DNA from 2 places in the Paenibacillus sp. CECT 9249 genome. Region 2 is predicted to be linked to the other one. Evidence: riboswitches for the same ligand, from Rfam matches in the RefSeq annotation. Region 2 holds a riboswitch; the other holds the start of a gene.
The links. Region 2 has a riboswitch for cyclic di-AMP ahead of LQ229_RS16375 (hypothetical protein). Riboswitches for the same ligand answer to the same signal wherever they lie in the genome.
Positions count from the first base shown of each region.

Region 1: it holds a riboswitch for cyclic di-AMP, as region 2 does, so the genes downstream of both, LQ229_RS21345 (C40 family peptidase) here and LQ229_RS16375 (hypothetical protein) in region 2, are expected to answer to the same signal.

Region 1 is NZ_CAKKLI010000042.1:218-8,196, forward strand. It holds gene LQ229_RS21335 (hypothetical protein) at 1-466, opposite strand, end outside; gene LQ229_RS21340 (AraC family transcriptional regulator) at 749-3,085, shown strand; gene LQ229_RS21345 (C40 family peptidase) at 3,200-3,706, opposite strand; cyclic di-AMP (ydaO/yuaA leader) riboswitch at 3,711-3,848, opposite strand; gene LQ229_RS21350 (hypothetical protein) at 4,090-4,911, opposite strand; gene LQ229_RS21355 (M1 family metallopeptidase) at 4,925-6,910, opposite strand; gene LQ229_RS21360 (YwhD family protein) at 7,084-7,584, shown strand; gene LQ229_RS21365 (hypothetical protein) at 7,789-7,935, shown strand.
Region 2 is NZ_CAKKLI010000023.1:19,661-27,639, reverse strand. It holds gene LQ229_RS16400 (universal stress protein) at 1-107, opposite strand, end outside; gene kdpC (potassium-transporting ATPase subunit KdpC) at 186-758, opposite strand; gene kdpB (potassium-transporting ATPase subunit KdpB) at 777-2,804, opposite strand; gene kdpA (potassium-transporting ATPase subunit KdpA) at 2,830-4,500, opposite strand; gene kdpF (K(+)-transporting ATPase subunit F) at 4,533-4,610, opposite strand; gene LQ229_RS16380 (hypothetical protein) at 4,610-4,717, opposite strand; gene LQ229_RS16375 (hypothetical protein) at 4,699-5,040, opposite strand; cyclic di-AMP (ydaO/yuaA leader) riboswitch at 5,159-5,338, opposite strand; gene LQ229_RS16370 (ATP-binding protein) at 5,607-7,133, shown strand; gene LQ229_RS16365 (response regulator) at 7,150-7,848, shown strand.

The DNA of each region.
Region 1 (7,979 bases), on a different contig from region 2:
AGTAGATCGGTTCAAAGCCGAAATGGCCCAATATCGCATTGACGATTCCATTGGAAGGGGAGAGCAGTTCTTTTAACATCCCTACGATCACGACCACGGAAAGAAAATTCGGGAAATAAGAAATCGTCTGGATAACCCGCCTTACTTTGCCGTTTATCATTTCATTCGTCAACAAGGCAAACAAAATCGGAAGCGGGAAAATGAAAAGCAAGTTTAACGTACTAAGAATGAACGTATTTTTGAATGCGACCCAGAAGCTCGGATCGTTCAGAAACATGCGAAAGTATTTCAGCCCCACCCACTCGGCGCCGAACATCGACCCGCCCGGCACATATTTGCGGAAAGCCAGAATGTTTCCCAAGATCGGCCCGTACCGGAACACGACAAAGTATGCGGCCGGAAGCAGCAGCAAAATATAATAGTGATAGTTTCGTTTCAAATATGCTTTCATGCTGGCGCTGTTCACTTTCAAATCCTCCTTCGTGTAATGTGACTCTATAATAAACGCGCTTTGCCGCGTTTCACCACGTGCAATTCCGGTTCCGTGTCACGTTTTTCTACTTATCTGAGTTTCCGCGGATTTGCCGGTCATGTCATGAAATTCTATCAAGTCACATCTTTCCACATAAGTACGGATGGAATAATGTAACACCTTGACTAGACAGGGCGCTTTGCTTACTCTGACTTTACAAGTAACGGTCGGCCGCTTTCCGGTGGGAGGCCGAAGGCATGGAGTGAGAAACCAGCGGTGAAGACATTCATTTCCAACCTCATAAGAGTCGGGTTTCGCAGCATTTTAGCGCGATTTATCATATTGTTCGTATCGATTTCCTTACTGATACAAACGATCAATTTTTTAACCTATAACGTCTATTTGCATTATGTAGAATCCGAACTCGAACGCAACTATGACCGCTCTTTGTCCAATGTGGCCGTTTCGTTGAACAAATTGTTCGAGGGCATTTACCAGTCCAATTTTTTGCTGTCCCTCGATTCCAGCGTAATGAAGGTATTCTCGGCCGATTTCAGCATCGACGAATTGCCCAAATATGCCGACATCAGTCAGAGCGTTCGGTCGCTTGCCCGCGTCAAGTATGGAAACGCCTCCATAGACAGCGCCTATATTTTGAAACGGGACAATCAATTGATCATCAGCAACGAAGGGACCTATGAGGAATCTTACTTTTACGGGAATGTATATCCGATGGAGAAATATCCGATCGAATATTGGCAGCAATACAGCGCGAATCACGATTTATTTCAAATTTTGCCGCCTTCGCGAATTACCGGATCCAATCGCAATCAGAACAAGACGATTCTTCCCGTCGTGCAGTCGAAAATTGCCGAATACGCTTCCGATAACCTGTATGTTATCCACTTAAATGCCCAATATATGACCGATCTGCTGCGCGATTACCGGCTGACGCCCGGCAGCATGATTTTCATTGCCGACCGCAATCGGAATATGCTGGCATCAACGGAAGCCAATTTTACAAACGACGGCGAACTGCAGCAATTTTTGCAGGCTGCGTTGAGCGAACCTGCCGATAAGTTCAAAGGAACTTATAAAGGGAAAAAAATGAGAGTGATTAAATATACGGCCGATTTTTTCTATAACAAAGTGGATATGATCGCGAGCATTCCGGAGGAAGATATTCTCGACAGTCTCAAAAACATCGAAAATTTGCGGTATACGGTGGAAGGATTGACGTTTTTGCTGTCGCTCATCCTGTCCATACTGTTCAGCATCAATTTGTATTCGCCGATTCAGAAGCTTGTCCGTACGTTAAGGGGATCGCAAACGCAGGAAGCCGCTTCGCACGACGGCAATGAGTTTCATTATTTGGACCGCGAAATCAACCGCATGATGAGCAATGTCCATTCGTTGAACGAGGCGCTGTCGTATACGCTTCCGCTGGCGAACGAACGCTTTTTCGTGAAAATGCTGAAAAATAATTATCCGTACGACGACGAGAGCATCGGGGCTTTTTTGAAAAACAGCAATTTTACGTTTGAGAACGATCATTTTATGATTGCCCTGATTCAAATTCATTTCCGCAAGCCGTTTTACGATACGTTTACGGAGCGTTTCCAGAACGAAGCGTCGCAAAAAATAGTAACAGTGATGAAAACGTTCATGCCGCCGCAGTGTCCCGGCTATTTCCTGGAGATTGATTCGCATTTGTTCTGCCTGCTGATTAATTTGCCCGCCCAATCGGACCGAACGGCGTATGAGGAGTATTGCGAAGAAATGGTGGGACTGTTCAAAAACGACGAGCACCTCTTGCGCATCTGTGCCGGCATTGGGGGGATTCGCCAAGGGTATAAGGGGATGCAGGAGTCTTACATCGAAGCGATGAAAGCGTTATGGCGCGTATCGCCGTTCGACGGCAAGCGGGTGTACGCGTATACGGGGAGCGATCAAGTACCCGCTCGCTATTTGCTGAGCAAGCATGACGAGAATAAACTGTTTAATTTGCTCATGTCGGGGAAACAAGAGGATGTATACGAGCTGTTGAAGCGGGTGATCGATGCGAATATCGGGCAAGGCATCCCCGATTCGATGATTAGGGAATTGTATATGCATTTCTATATTGTCGGGCTGCAGGTGCTGAAGCAGAAAGACCGGTCGCTGGACGATTCCGTCAGCAAGGAATATGTAAGCTTCATTATGTCGGGAGAATCGTTATCGGTAGACGAAATTACGCAATATATCTTTTCTTTCTTTGAAAATATTATGTTCGTATGCAGCAACGCGCAGCAGAAATTCGATGTTACCGCGTTTAAAAAATTTATAGACGAGCATTATAGCGAGGATATTCATCTGGAATATTTGGCGCAAAAGTACAACACTTCCGCCAAATATATGTCGCGCCTGTTGAAGAACGAGCTTGGCATCGGATTCCAGGAATATCTTCAACAGCTTCGCATCGGCAAAGCGAAGGAACTGCTGCGGCATTCGGACAAGCCGATCGCGCAAATATGGGAGGAAGTGGGGTTCAACAACCGAAATACGTTTATCCGGGCCTTCAAAAATCAAGAAGGGATTACGCCCAGCGATTACCGGAAAAATATACGCGCATAATGTTGGGCATAGATCAAGCCCGTCCATTCGATGCAAGAACGGACGGGCTTATTTCATGCATATAATAAAGCCCGCCGGGCTTGTCCGAAGGACTTCCGCAGCGGGCCTCATTTATTATTCTACTTCCACATCGTCATGATCCGAAGATTCATCCGGCTCAATGGCAATATCTTCATAAAGCTCCGTATTTAATACTCGTTTCGCTCCGACATAGCGTTTCTCATAATAGGAATCGCTCATACTGGAGAGGGTAATTCCTTTCTTGGTAGAGGCATGGGCGAATTTGCCTTCCCCGACGTAAATGCCGACATGGGAAATGCCTTTCCCGCTCGTATTGAAGAATACGAGATCTCCGGCTTGCAATTCGTCTTTCGCAACTTTCTGGCCGATAGAATGTTGGGATTTGGACGTACGCGGCAATTCGATGTCGAATTGTTTGAAAATATACGTCGTAAATCCGGAGCAATCGAAACCGCTTGTCGTCGTGCCGCCGCTTTTGTACTTTGTGCCGATGACGTCACCGATTGCCTGGTCGAGCTTGGAGTCCGCGAAAACGCTACCAACTTGCACGGTAAACAGAAGAGCGAGACCCGCTACTGCGCTGATGATTTTCTTCTTCAAAACAAAATACTCCTTCCAATGCCGACGAGGTTAGCTCAAGGGTTCGGTAGAAGGTTCCCTATGATCACTCTGCAACGAGATCAATTCACCCGAAATGGTTCCCCCGTTTCCCGGTGCGATAGGAATTGGGCAATATTATGTAAGCACCAAAAATATAATAGTTACAAAATTGATTACAAAGTTATTACAAAATCTTCACGAATTTCATTGTAACAGATGAAATCGACTTTTTCAAACCTTTTTTTCGCGCAGATTTGATAACGATTTGTCCAATGTGGTAAAAAAACCGTTACAGCTTGCGAATCGATATTTCCGGACATGAAAAAAACCTCTGCTTTCGCGGTACGAAAGCGAGAGGTTTGCGAATAAGTATGGGAGGGATGTTACCATTCTCGTGTTTTGCCATGCCAAATGTGATATTGCGAGGCCGTTTGCCATATTTTAAAAATAGGGCGGAACAGATGATACGATTGTTGCAAGATGAGCGCAACGAGACCCGTCCAAATCATGGCCGCTGCCGTAAACAGGCTTCCCACGACGAGAGCGACGCCAAGCAGAGTGAGCGCGACGCCCATGACCGGGATGATAGAGCGGATCGACAGCCATAACGAGAGCAGAATTCCTCTGCCGCCGATTTTGCCGAATTGCATGAAGAGAGACATTTGATGAATGAGGAGCGCGAAGGCGCCCCAAGCGAGCAAGTACGGAACTCCTTTATAGATCATCGATTGATAGGCAACTTCCTCCGCCAGCAGGCGAAGGATCCGGGGGACGATCCATACGGCCGGGACCAGCGCGACGATCGTTTCCAACCAGTAGAAGATCAGGATCGGCTTCCATGCTTTTCGGATCCCTCTGAAGAAGAGCGGTCCCGCCTCGTCCGACCGGTGGTGAATAGAGTAGAGAAGGCCCGCGTTAATGAAAGGCGACATCAACATGCGGATCGCGAACATGCCGGCAAGCATCCAAATATAATAGTCGGCGAGATCGGTTTTGATCAGTTGAAATTGTCCTTCCATCATGAACAGATGCACGCTCAGCTCCGTCGGAGCCGGATTAGGGTATCTCGCCAGCAGCGGGCTGACGATCGATTCTATGAAACGGTACAGGAAAAATCCCCATAACAATTGGTACAAAAATAAAATGATGACGATATAGAAATGGTCTTTAACCGTTTTCCATCCCTCTTTGATATATTGCTTCATCGGCCAACCCACCTCACCACGCGAGCGCGTTCAACAGGCTCTCGATTATTTTCACAACGCTCAAATTCCACCGCGTTCGAACCGGTTCTTCGACATGCGCCTTCATATAATTGTTAATATGTTTATTCTCGAGCACGATCGTATGCTGCGGATCGATCATCACCCATTCCAGCGGCGAAGTATGGGTAAGCTTATATTGTACCGTTGTCGTTTGCCCGTCCCAATTTTTGCGAACCGTTTTCCCGTCTTGAAATTGGAAGACGATCGGCACCGGATGGTAATCGCCGCCGCGTTTGCGAATGACGACGAACGATTCGGATTGGCGGACGCCGTCTACCTCGATCGTTCTCGAGTCGATCCGTTCGACGGCGAAGTCGGCCATTAGACCGCCGTATACGTATTGGTTGAAATAGTCCGTCCATTTTTTCTTCGTCACTTGTTCTACGACCCTCTGGAAATCGGCCGTTGTCGGATGCTTGAATCTCCATTTGTTAAAGTAGGTGCGCATAATTTTATTCATTGTCTTCGTCCCGACCTGGCGTTCGATGCCGATCAAGACAAGCTTCGCTCTGGTATAGACGTTTTCCGCATAATGGCTATGGTTGTTGAATTGCCAAGCCAGCTGCGGCAGAGGCGCCGGATCGGTCATATAGCTTGCCTGGATCGGCAAGTTGGGCACGATGCCGTACTCCGCTTCCATGACGCGGTCTTCCGCATACGATGTAAAGCCTTCGTCGAGCCACGCCTCCTCGAATTCATTGCTGGCAATCATGCCGTAGAAATATTGATGCCCGATCTCATGCACGACCGTCCGCTCGAGCAAATCGTATCCGGGATTGCCGCTCTCGGCTCCGAACGCGGTAACCAGCGTCGGGTATTCCATCCCCCCCGCGCCGTTCCCGTCCTTGGGCGGGACGACGATCGAGAGCGTGGAGTACGGATATTGGCCAAACCATTCGCTGTACCTCGTCAACGACGCTTTGGCGGCGTGAAAATACCGCTCTTTCAAATCTTTATGCAGCGGATCCAAATACAATTTAATGCGTACGCCAGGCACGTTCGGCGCGGAGAATGGTTCCTCGGCATATATGAAATCGGGAGAAGCGGCCCAAGCGAAGTCATGCACATCGTCGGCGTAATATTGATACGTCTTCGTGCCGTTTCGAACGACCGCTTCGCCTGTCGGGAAGCCGGTTGCCGCAACGATATAGGATGACGGGACCTGAATGTTGACGCTATAGATGCCGAAATTGGAGTAAAACTCGGAATTTCCGTGATATTGATGCAAATTCCACCCTTCGGCCGTTCGTCCTCTCATGCCGGCCGTTTCGTAAGCGGATAGTTTCGGAAACCATTGGCCCGCCATGACAAAATCGCCTGCGGCTCCCATTCGGGCGAATACTTGGGGCAATTTCACCGTGAACTTCATTTTCAACGTTACCGTCTCGTCCGGCTTGATCGGCTGGGGAAGGCGAATTTTCATCAAAGTGCGGTCATGCGCGTTGTTATCGTCGGGCTGAACGAACGAAGCCCTCTGCATGAGGGAGGCGCCTTCGGTCGTAAGCACATCGGTTACTTCCATGGAGCCGTATCCGCCTTCCTTCATCGTATCGTTCCTGAGCCTGCCTCCGGATTCCCGCATAAACGTCGTGTTCATCGATTCGAACGCGTTCGGATAGAGGTGGAAATACAGCTCCTCCACTTCGTTTTTGCCGGGATTCGTCCAAGATACCGTTTGCTCCCCGAACAATGATTTGGTCGGACCGGAATCGTCCAATCGCACATTGATATGGTACTCGACCAAACGATCGCTGAGCACTTCCGATTTCGGCGATTGAATCGTTTGCGGTTCAACGTAACCATGGTTCTGGCGTCCCTCCGGCCCGAACGAAGTGATCGAAGGATCGGATTTGCTGTAGATCATCCACAGGACGAATACGGCGGCTATCGTGATGGAGAGAGAGATGAGCACAATTCGTTTGGTATGGCGTGAAGTCATACACTTTTACCTCCCGTTGACAAGCTTCTACAGCATGTATATGTTTGCATTTTCGAGATTATTAGCTAAAATGAAATTAAATCTAAGGCCATGCTCCGGCACCGGATCGATGCGCTGCGGCGGGGATTTCCGGGCCGCATGGTTTGACTGGAATTTCAGGAGGACTTTGAATGATGAATAATGGGGAACAGAAAGAGAAGAAGATGTTCGCTTTAAATATTGTCGGTACGAAAAAACATAAAGGCTTCGGCGCCGGTTCGATCGATTTGAATAACGTCTCGCCGGTCATTATCGATCGGGGAGAGGCATACGTCGATGTCGGCGCGTTGCATGCCAAGAGCAAGGTAGAGAAGGGCATCAAATTCCTGACGGACCGGAGCGAAGTGCCGAACGGCCGGAAGTGCTGGGTCGTGTGGGTGGCCGTCGACCATACGGAAGAGGGAGCGTATTACGCCGGGGCTACGGCCTGCGAAATGCTGGTTGACGAGGAGGCGCGCCGCGGGTGGAAAATTCTCGCCGATCATGTCAACAAGCTGGACTACGCGTTGAAACGCCGCTTCATCTTCGAAGGCTTGGACGACAGCGAGAAAGCGGCGCTGCGCCAATTGCTCATGACGCAGAAGCCGGAGTGGTGGGAACGTTCGCCCGAAGAGCTGAAGGAAGCTTTGGCGTAGGCGCGATCGCTGCGAGGGACCTTACATGGCGTAAGGTCCTTTTTTATGGCCGGCGCCGGGCCGGGCGGCCGCGAGTGGGCTGGGGCTTGCGGATCCGTGCGCGGCGGCTAGCGGCGGCGGGATGTGAATGGAGCGTTATGCCGCGACGACGGCGGCGTACGAATCGTGATGGTCATGCGACCGCCCTGGTATGGATGAAGCGCAATGACTACGGTGACACGGTTGCGTATGGACCGCAATGACCATGCAATGGACCACGCGATGACGGCTGCCAATCAGCGCAATTGGGTTGCACGCTCGGCCGTCCGCCGCTGGATTTTGTCCAATGTTATCGCCATTTCGATGCCGTAATGCCACTCTTCATTGGAATTCATCCAATCAAATCTTCAAAAACG
Region 2 (7,979 bases):
TTGCCTGAACCGCTGACCGCGCCAATGTAAACTTTTAAACGGCCTCGATGAAGCCGGTAAATGGAATATAAGATTTCTTCCGGTGTTTTTCGTTTGAATGGCTCCATGTCATCTCCTCATTCCTTGAAACAAACTACAAACGGGAATTCCCTGCCGGGAAAAATAAGGCAGGGAGAGTTTATCGCTTACCTCGCCAGTAGTCGTTGCAGCCCGATATTGAGTTGCAATACATTTACCGCAGGTTCGCCCAGAAAACCAAGCGCACGCTCGGTCGTTTGCTCTTGCACAAGGCTTTCCAATTGTTTCTGTTCAATACCGGTCAAACGGCTAATCCTTGGAATTTGAGCACGTGCCGCCTCCGGGCTGATATCAGGGTCCAAGCCGGATGCAGAGTTGGTCAGAAGATCCATCGGTACGTCGCTGACAGGAACCTCGGGGTTATTCATTTTCCATTCCTCCACAGATGCTGTCACCCGTTCCATCAATTCGGGATGCGACGGCGCATAGTTCGGCGATCCCGATCCATCCGCCTGATAGTCAATACTGGAGACGCGGCCATGAAAATATTCCGGCTCGGAAAACAACTGTCCAATCAACTTGGAGCCGATTACCGTCCCATCGTCGTCTTGAACCAGGCTTCCATCGGCTTGTTCGGGGAAAATGATCTGCGCGATCCCGGTGACCGCCAAGTTATAACCAAGTCCGCATAATACCATGAACAGCAAGCTGATTCGCAAGCTGGATGCCAATAATTTCATTTCCAGTCCTTCCTTTCGTCATACCCACAAATGGATAACAAGGTCAATAAGTTTGATGCCGACAAAGGGGACAATGACACCGCCTAAGCCATAAATAAACATATTGCGTTTTAACAGTTGCGCAGAACTGACTGCATTATAGGCAACGCCTTTCATCGCCAGCGGAATTAACAGCGGGATGATGATCGCATTGAAAATGAGCGCTGATAGAATAGCCGACATTGGCGATCCCAACTGCATGACATTCAGCGCATTCATCTCCGGAATGGCGAGCATAAACATAGCAGGCAAGATTGCAAAGTACTTGGCGATATCGTTGGCGATGCTGAACGTGGTAAGTGCGCCGCGCGTCATCAGAAGCTGCTTTCCAATTGCAACGACCTCGATTATCTTTGAAGGATCGGAATCCAAATCGACCATATTGGCCGCTTCTTTAGCGGCTACCGTACCGCTATTCATGGCGATTCCCACATCCGCCTGCGCCAATGCAGGAGCATCGTTCGTGCCGTCCCCCGTCATGGCCACCAACTTGCCTTCCGCTTGCTCCCGCCGAATCACAGCAATTTTATCTTCCGGCTTGCTCTCTGCGATAAAGTCATCGACGCCGGCTTCCTGTGCGATCGTAGCGGCGGTCAACGGGTTATCGCCTGTACACATCACCGTTTTAATGCCCATTTGGCGCATTTGGTCGAAACGTTCGCGCATGCCGGGCTTGACGGTATCTTTTAAATAGATGACGCCATAAATTTGGTTATCGACCGCCACTGCTAGCGGTGTTCCCCCGGCAGAAGCAACTTTATCAGCTGCCGCATCCAGATCGTTCGGTATAGTCCCGTTCTGCGCAGCTACCCATTTTTTAATCGCGTCGACAGCCCCTTTGCGCACTTTGCGACCATCTGTCAAATCGATCCCGCTCATTCGTGTTTCCGCTTTGAATTCGATGAACTCCCCACCGGAAGCAGATGATTCGTTGTACCCGAGTTCCAGCTTTTTCATCAAGTCCAGTACGGAACGCCCTTCCGGCGTCTCATCCTTCAATGAACTGATAGCCGCCCATTCGCCTACATCGCTTTGCTTTGCGCCGCCAACCGCGATAAACTCGCTCGCCATCCGGTTGCCATACGTGATTGTACCGGTCTTGTCCAAAATGATCGTATTGATATCTCCGGCAGTTTCCACAGCCTTCCCCGACATGGCGAGCACGTTAAACCGGGTCACTCTGTCCATTCCCGCGATTCCGATGGCAGACAATAGCCCTCCGATTGTGGTCGGGATGAGGCAAACGAGCAAGGCAATGAGGACAGCCACATCAATTTCAATATTCAAGTAGTTCCCGAAAAACGGCAGTGTCGCAACGACAATCAGGAAAATCAGGGTCAAACTGATCAGAACCGTATTCAGGGCAATTTCATTCGGCGTTTTTTGCCGCTTTGCGCCTTCAACAAGTGCAATCATCCGATCCAGAAACGATTCGCCAGGATCGCTGGTGATCCTCACTTTAATCTGGTCACTAATGACACGCGTTCCGCCCGTTACGGAACAGAAATCGCCTCCGGCTTCCTTAATAACAGGCGCGGACTCTCCCGTGATGGCCGATTCGTCTACCGATGCGAGCCCTTCAATCACCTCGCCATCTCCCGGAATCATTTCTCCCTGTGATATGACGACGATATCTCCTTTACGTAGATCCGTTGAAGCAACCTGCTTCATCTCTCCCCCAACCCATTTGTTTGCAACAATGTCTTTTTTCGTTTGTTTTAACGAATCGGCTTGCGCCTTGCCTCTTCCTTCAGCCAATGCCTCCGCAAAGTTCGCAAACAACAACGTCACCAGCAAAATGGCGGCGACCACCATATTGAACCAACCCGGTGTCGAACCTTGGAACGCTCCGGGAACAAAGCATAGAAACAACGTGATGATAAAACCAATCTCCACCACAAACAGGATCGGATTACGAAACATGACTCTAGGGTCCAGCTTCATGAACGCTTCCTTGACAGCATTCCGAATAATCGGCCCACTAAGCATGGATTTTTTGGTTTGCATCTTAAGAACCTCCATTAAATCAAACTTATGGCTTCAATGTTAACTGTTCCGCAATCGGACCGAGTACGAGACTTGGAAAGAACGTCAACGCACCAACGATCAGCACAGCGGCCAAAAATACTACGGCGAACAAACCTGTGTCTGTCCGGAAGGTGCCTGTTGTTTCCGGCGCCGGCTTCTTGGCGGCAAGCGAAGCGGCTACTGCAAGCAAGGCGACAATGGAGAAGAAACGGCCCACGTACATCACGATTCCTGTCGTAATGTTCCAGAACAACGTATTATCGCCCAACCCTTCATACCCGGAACCGTTGTTGGCCGCAGACGAGGTATATTCATACATCGCTTGCGTTAAGCCGTGAAAGCCCGGATTGGAGATGGTATCGGGATAGCTGAACAGCGCGACAGCTGTTGGAACCAGAATTAGAAAAGGCGAAACCAACATCGTGACGGCAATCAGCTTCATTTCCTTGCCTTCCAGTTTTTTACCCAGAAATTCCGGTGTACGACCTACCATCAAGCCCGATAGAAACACACCGATCATGGCGTACATCAGTACGTTCATAAAGCCGGCCCCGACACCGCCGAATGCGGTATTCAGCATCATGTTGGCGATGGCGATCATACCGCCAATTGGCGTTAACGTATCATGCATCGTGTTCACCGCCCCCGTTTCCGAGGCTGTGGTGACGACGGAGTATAACGATGACTGCGCCAGACCGAATCGGACTTCCTTGCCTTCCATGCTCCCTTGATTATGCTGAATACCGAGCGCGTTCAAAGCAGGGTTGCCGGCATTCTCGGCTGTCAGCGAAACGCCTAGCAAAACAATAAAAAGCGTGGCCATGGAAACAAACAGCACTCGTCCTTGCTTGGCATTCCCAACCATCTTCCCGTATGCAAACGGCAGGGATGTCGTAAGCAGCATCATCAGCAAGATTTGGATCAGATTGCTGATCGCATTGGGATTTTCAAACGGGTGGGCCGAGTTGACGCCCATAAATCCCCCGCCGTTATTCCCAAGCTCTTTAATCGACAAGAACGAACCCATCGGGCCCCTGGCAATCGTTTGTTCTCCGCCCTGAAGCGTTTGAGCGACCGCCGCGGGTTCCAGCGTTTGCGGAACCCCCTGCGCAATTAGAATGAATGCCGTGACAAAGGCAATCGGCAGCAAAACCCGCGTAATGGCGCGAGTCATATCGACGAAAAAGTTGCCTAGCGGCTTGCCCGCCAGCCCGCGCATAAAAGCGAACACCGCGGCAAGCGCAGTGGCCGGAGCCGTAAACATCATAAAAACGATGGCAATCATTTGCGACAAATACGATAATCCGCTCTCACCGCTGTAGTGCTGCAAATTCGTGTTGGTCATAAAACTGATCGCCGTATTGAACGCAAGACTTGGGTCCATATTGGCAATGCCGGCCGGATTCAACGGCAAATACGCCTGTGTTCGGAACACGAGATAAACGAGCAAGATCATGACGGTATTGCTGACCACTAATGTCGCGGCGTATTTCCGCCAGGTTTGATTCTCTTGGCGAATGCCTCCGATGGCATAAATCAATTTTTCCAATGGACCGTAAAATCGATCGAGTCCTGACTGGTTATAATCAAAAGCTTTGGCCATATATAGTCCGGTGGGCCGAGCCAGCAGCAGCACCGGCAATAATGTAACAACAATGGCAATGATTCCGGCCATATCACGATACTCCTTCCTAAAAACAAGCGGATTTAGAATTTCTCCGGTTTAACCAAAGCGTAAACCAGATAGACAAACATGAAGATTGCGACGATCCCCAGCGCCCACATCATGCTTCCCCACGTCCTTCCTCGACAACCTTGCCTGCCCAACCGGCAAGGCCAATCATGGATGCGGCCAGTGCAGCCGCCAAGGCAATCATTCCGATATCCAGCATACATTCATGCCTCCTTTTTCAGACTTTACGATTTCTCGTTTTGTCGTCCAGAGACGGCATATTTGAATGTACCTGCAACACCAATTCAAGCTTTGTTCAAACAGGTAAACCTTCCTGATTGGCATCTCGGGTATCATCGGTGCGCGACTTTCTTTTGCATTCACCATTAGAATATGCTTGACTCCGATTTCCTCCAGAACTTGCTTTTCGGTTTTATTGTTCGTCAATGCAGCATATGGCATTTCTTTCATCGCCAACGTCCGCAAAAATGCTTGGCCGCCTTCCGTCGGCGCTGAAACGAGAAAATAATCGTCTTGAATCATCACGCGTGTCCCTCCTGTCCATAAACGGGGAGGCAACAAAAAAGAAGCTGACGAAAAGAGGTCGCTTTTCATCAACTTCCAAGACACAGCGAATAAACCGTGTCTGGTTTTGATAAATGTTGCCTCTCCTATGTCGCTTACGAGGTTAGCTGACGGATTCGGGCGGTGAGAGTCGCCCTACCTGCCAACGAGTCGAATCTCGGTGGCAGGATTCACCCCGCGCGAATGCTCGCTCTCACACAAGCTTCCGCAATTGGTTCCCCCGTTTGCCTGAAAGGCAATTCAGCGAATAAAACGGTGAATCATTGAATTCATGAATCGTATGTTACGCCGAATGCAAAAAATTGTAAAGCCATGCACGGCGGGTATTGGTGTAAATTTTATTGTCTAATTGCAATTGAATGCTTCATCGCTCGGGATCTTCCTTTTCCTCCCTTTTACTCTTGTTTTCTTTCATTTTCAAGATTTTTACGGAACTTTTACCCCCGGATAACGTTTCTTTTACGCTTTATTTACAGTACGCTTATGGTAAAAGTGATTCATCATTGATATGGGAGGCACAGACCATGACAAAGTCCCTTTCAAAATTCGACTGGCATCCTTACATCATTTCCGTACTGCTTATCGCCGGGATGACGATCCTGTTAAAGCCATTTGGTATCGCGTTTGAAACGACCAATATTGCACTGATCTTCTTACTCCCCGTTCTTTTGAATGCCGCAGTTTGGGGACTGCGGCCGGCATTCTTTGCAGCCTTGCTCGGCTTGTTGTCCTTTGATTTCTTTTTTGTGCCGCCGGTAATCAGTTTCACGGTCGCAGATTTAAGGTATTTGATATCCTTTGCCGTTTATTTGGCGGTCGCGGTTATAACAGCCAGTTTGGCAGCGCGGCTTAAACAACAAGTGCTTTATTCCAAGCAAAAAGAAAAGCAAACCGCTACGCTCTATGCGCTCAGTAAACAGATCGGTTCTGCCGTCGATATGCCATCATTGCTGGACCGTTTTACCCGGCAGCTATCTGAAACCCTGAAAATGGACGTCACGATCTATCTGGTTGAAAACAACAATGAGCTTACGCTCGCCCGTCGTTCCAGCCCATTTGCCCATCATGTGCAGGAACAAGCCGAGCTTGCTCTTGCTAAACGCGTTTACAAACAAGGTAAGCCATTGGAAAAAGGAATCTCCCATACGGGCGGACTCATCGGGCACTTTATCCCTCTTCAGATCGAGGAACACCGATTCGGAGTTATGGTTCTTATTTCCCAGCGCGAGAGAAGCGAAACCTTACCGGAACAAGCCTTGTTGTTTGAAGCGGTTGGCGGACTGGCGGCCAGTGCGGTCGCACGCGTCAAGTTCGAGGAAGAGGCAAAACTGGCTCATCTGACCGCCGAATCCGAGCGGCTTCGCATCGCCATTCTGAATTCCGTCTCGCATGAGCTCCGTACTCCGCTCGCAGCCATTATCGGTTCGGCAACGGGGCTGATCGATGGCGAGAAACTGTTTACCGCCGAGCAACGAATGGAACTTCTTGTCACCATTCGGGATGGCGCGCTTCGTATGAATCGGTTGGTTTTGAATTTGCTGGGTATGGCCCGGCTCGAAGGCGGCATGCTTACATTACGGAAAAATGAATGCGAAATGGAGGAAATCATCGGCTCGACTTTAATGCAGTTGAAAGGCTACCAGGAGCATCGCACGATTCGCCTTGACCTGCCCGATGAGATCCCCATCGTTCTTGGCGATGAAGCTCTGCTCGAGCAAATGCTAATCAATGTGCTCAGCAATGCGATCAAATATAGCCCAGATCATAGTGAGATCGTCTTGTCTGTCAAGGTAGACAGCGAATTCGCCCAACTATCTGTTGCCGATCAAGGAATCGGGCTGAAGGAAGATGAATTGGAACGCATTTTTGAAAAGTTTTACCGTTCCGAACAAACCGGGCAGCTCACGGGAACGGGCTTGGGGCTGGCCATCAGCAAAGGGATCGCGGAATTGCATGGGGGAACCATCTCCGCAAAGCCTAACGAGCCAAAAGGAGCGATCATAACAATATCCCTTCCGCTTGACCAAGATAACCAATATGCCACCAATTAATAGGAGGACGTGACGAATGATGAACCATGAACATAACATTCGAATTCTTGTTGTGGAAGACGACTCCCAGATACGGAAATTGCTCAAAGTGACGCTGCAAGCTCATAAATACACCGTATATGAAGCGTCAACCGGGGAAGAGGGAATAGAGCAAGCTTCTCTTGACGCTCCGGATCTCATGATACTCGACTTGGGATTGCCGGATCAATCCGGCCTGGTTGTACTAAGGCGAATTCGGGAATGGTCCAATTTGCCTGTAATCGTCCTTACTGCAATTGACCGGGAGGCGGATAAAATCATTGCGCTGGATAACGGGGCTGACGATTATGTGACCAAACCATTCGGGATGGGAGAGCTTGTGGCGCGGATTCGCGTAGCGCTTCGACACTCGGCCGGGTCCCAAGAAGAGCCCGTCCTGCACCATGGAGAACTGATGATCAATGTTGCGCAAAGAAGTGTGGAATTGAAGGGAGAACCGATCAAGCTATCTCCGACGGAGTTTGATTTGTTGAAAATTCTAGCCTTTAATGCTGGAAGAGTCATTACGAAAAGCCAATTGTTGAAACAAGTTTGGAACGAACACGACGATTCCAATCGGCATTATTTGCGCATATACATCGGGCACTTGAGGAAGAAGCTTGAAGACAATCCTGCGGAACCAAAATACATTGTAACAGAACCCGGCGTTGGATATCGCTTTCTCGCCGCTGAATGACCGCGAACGTTTTCGAATGTTGTATAGGGCAAGCTTAACTTTCAAACTGACACAATCAGAGATGGAACAAGCGAATGAATGTGTTACTATCCTGAACAATTCAGGCATGCCGTGTTTGAGGAATGTTTCGC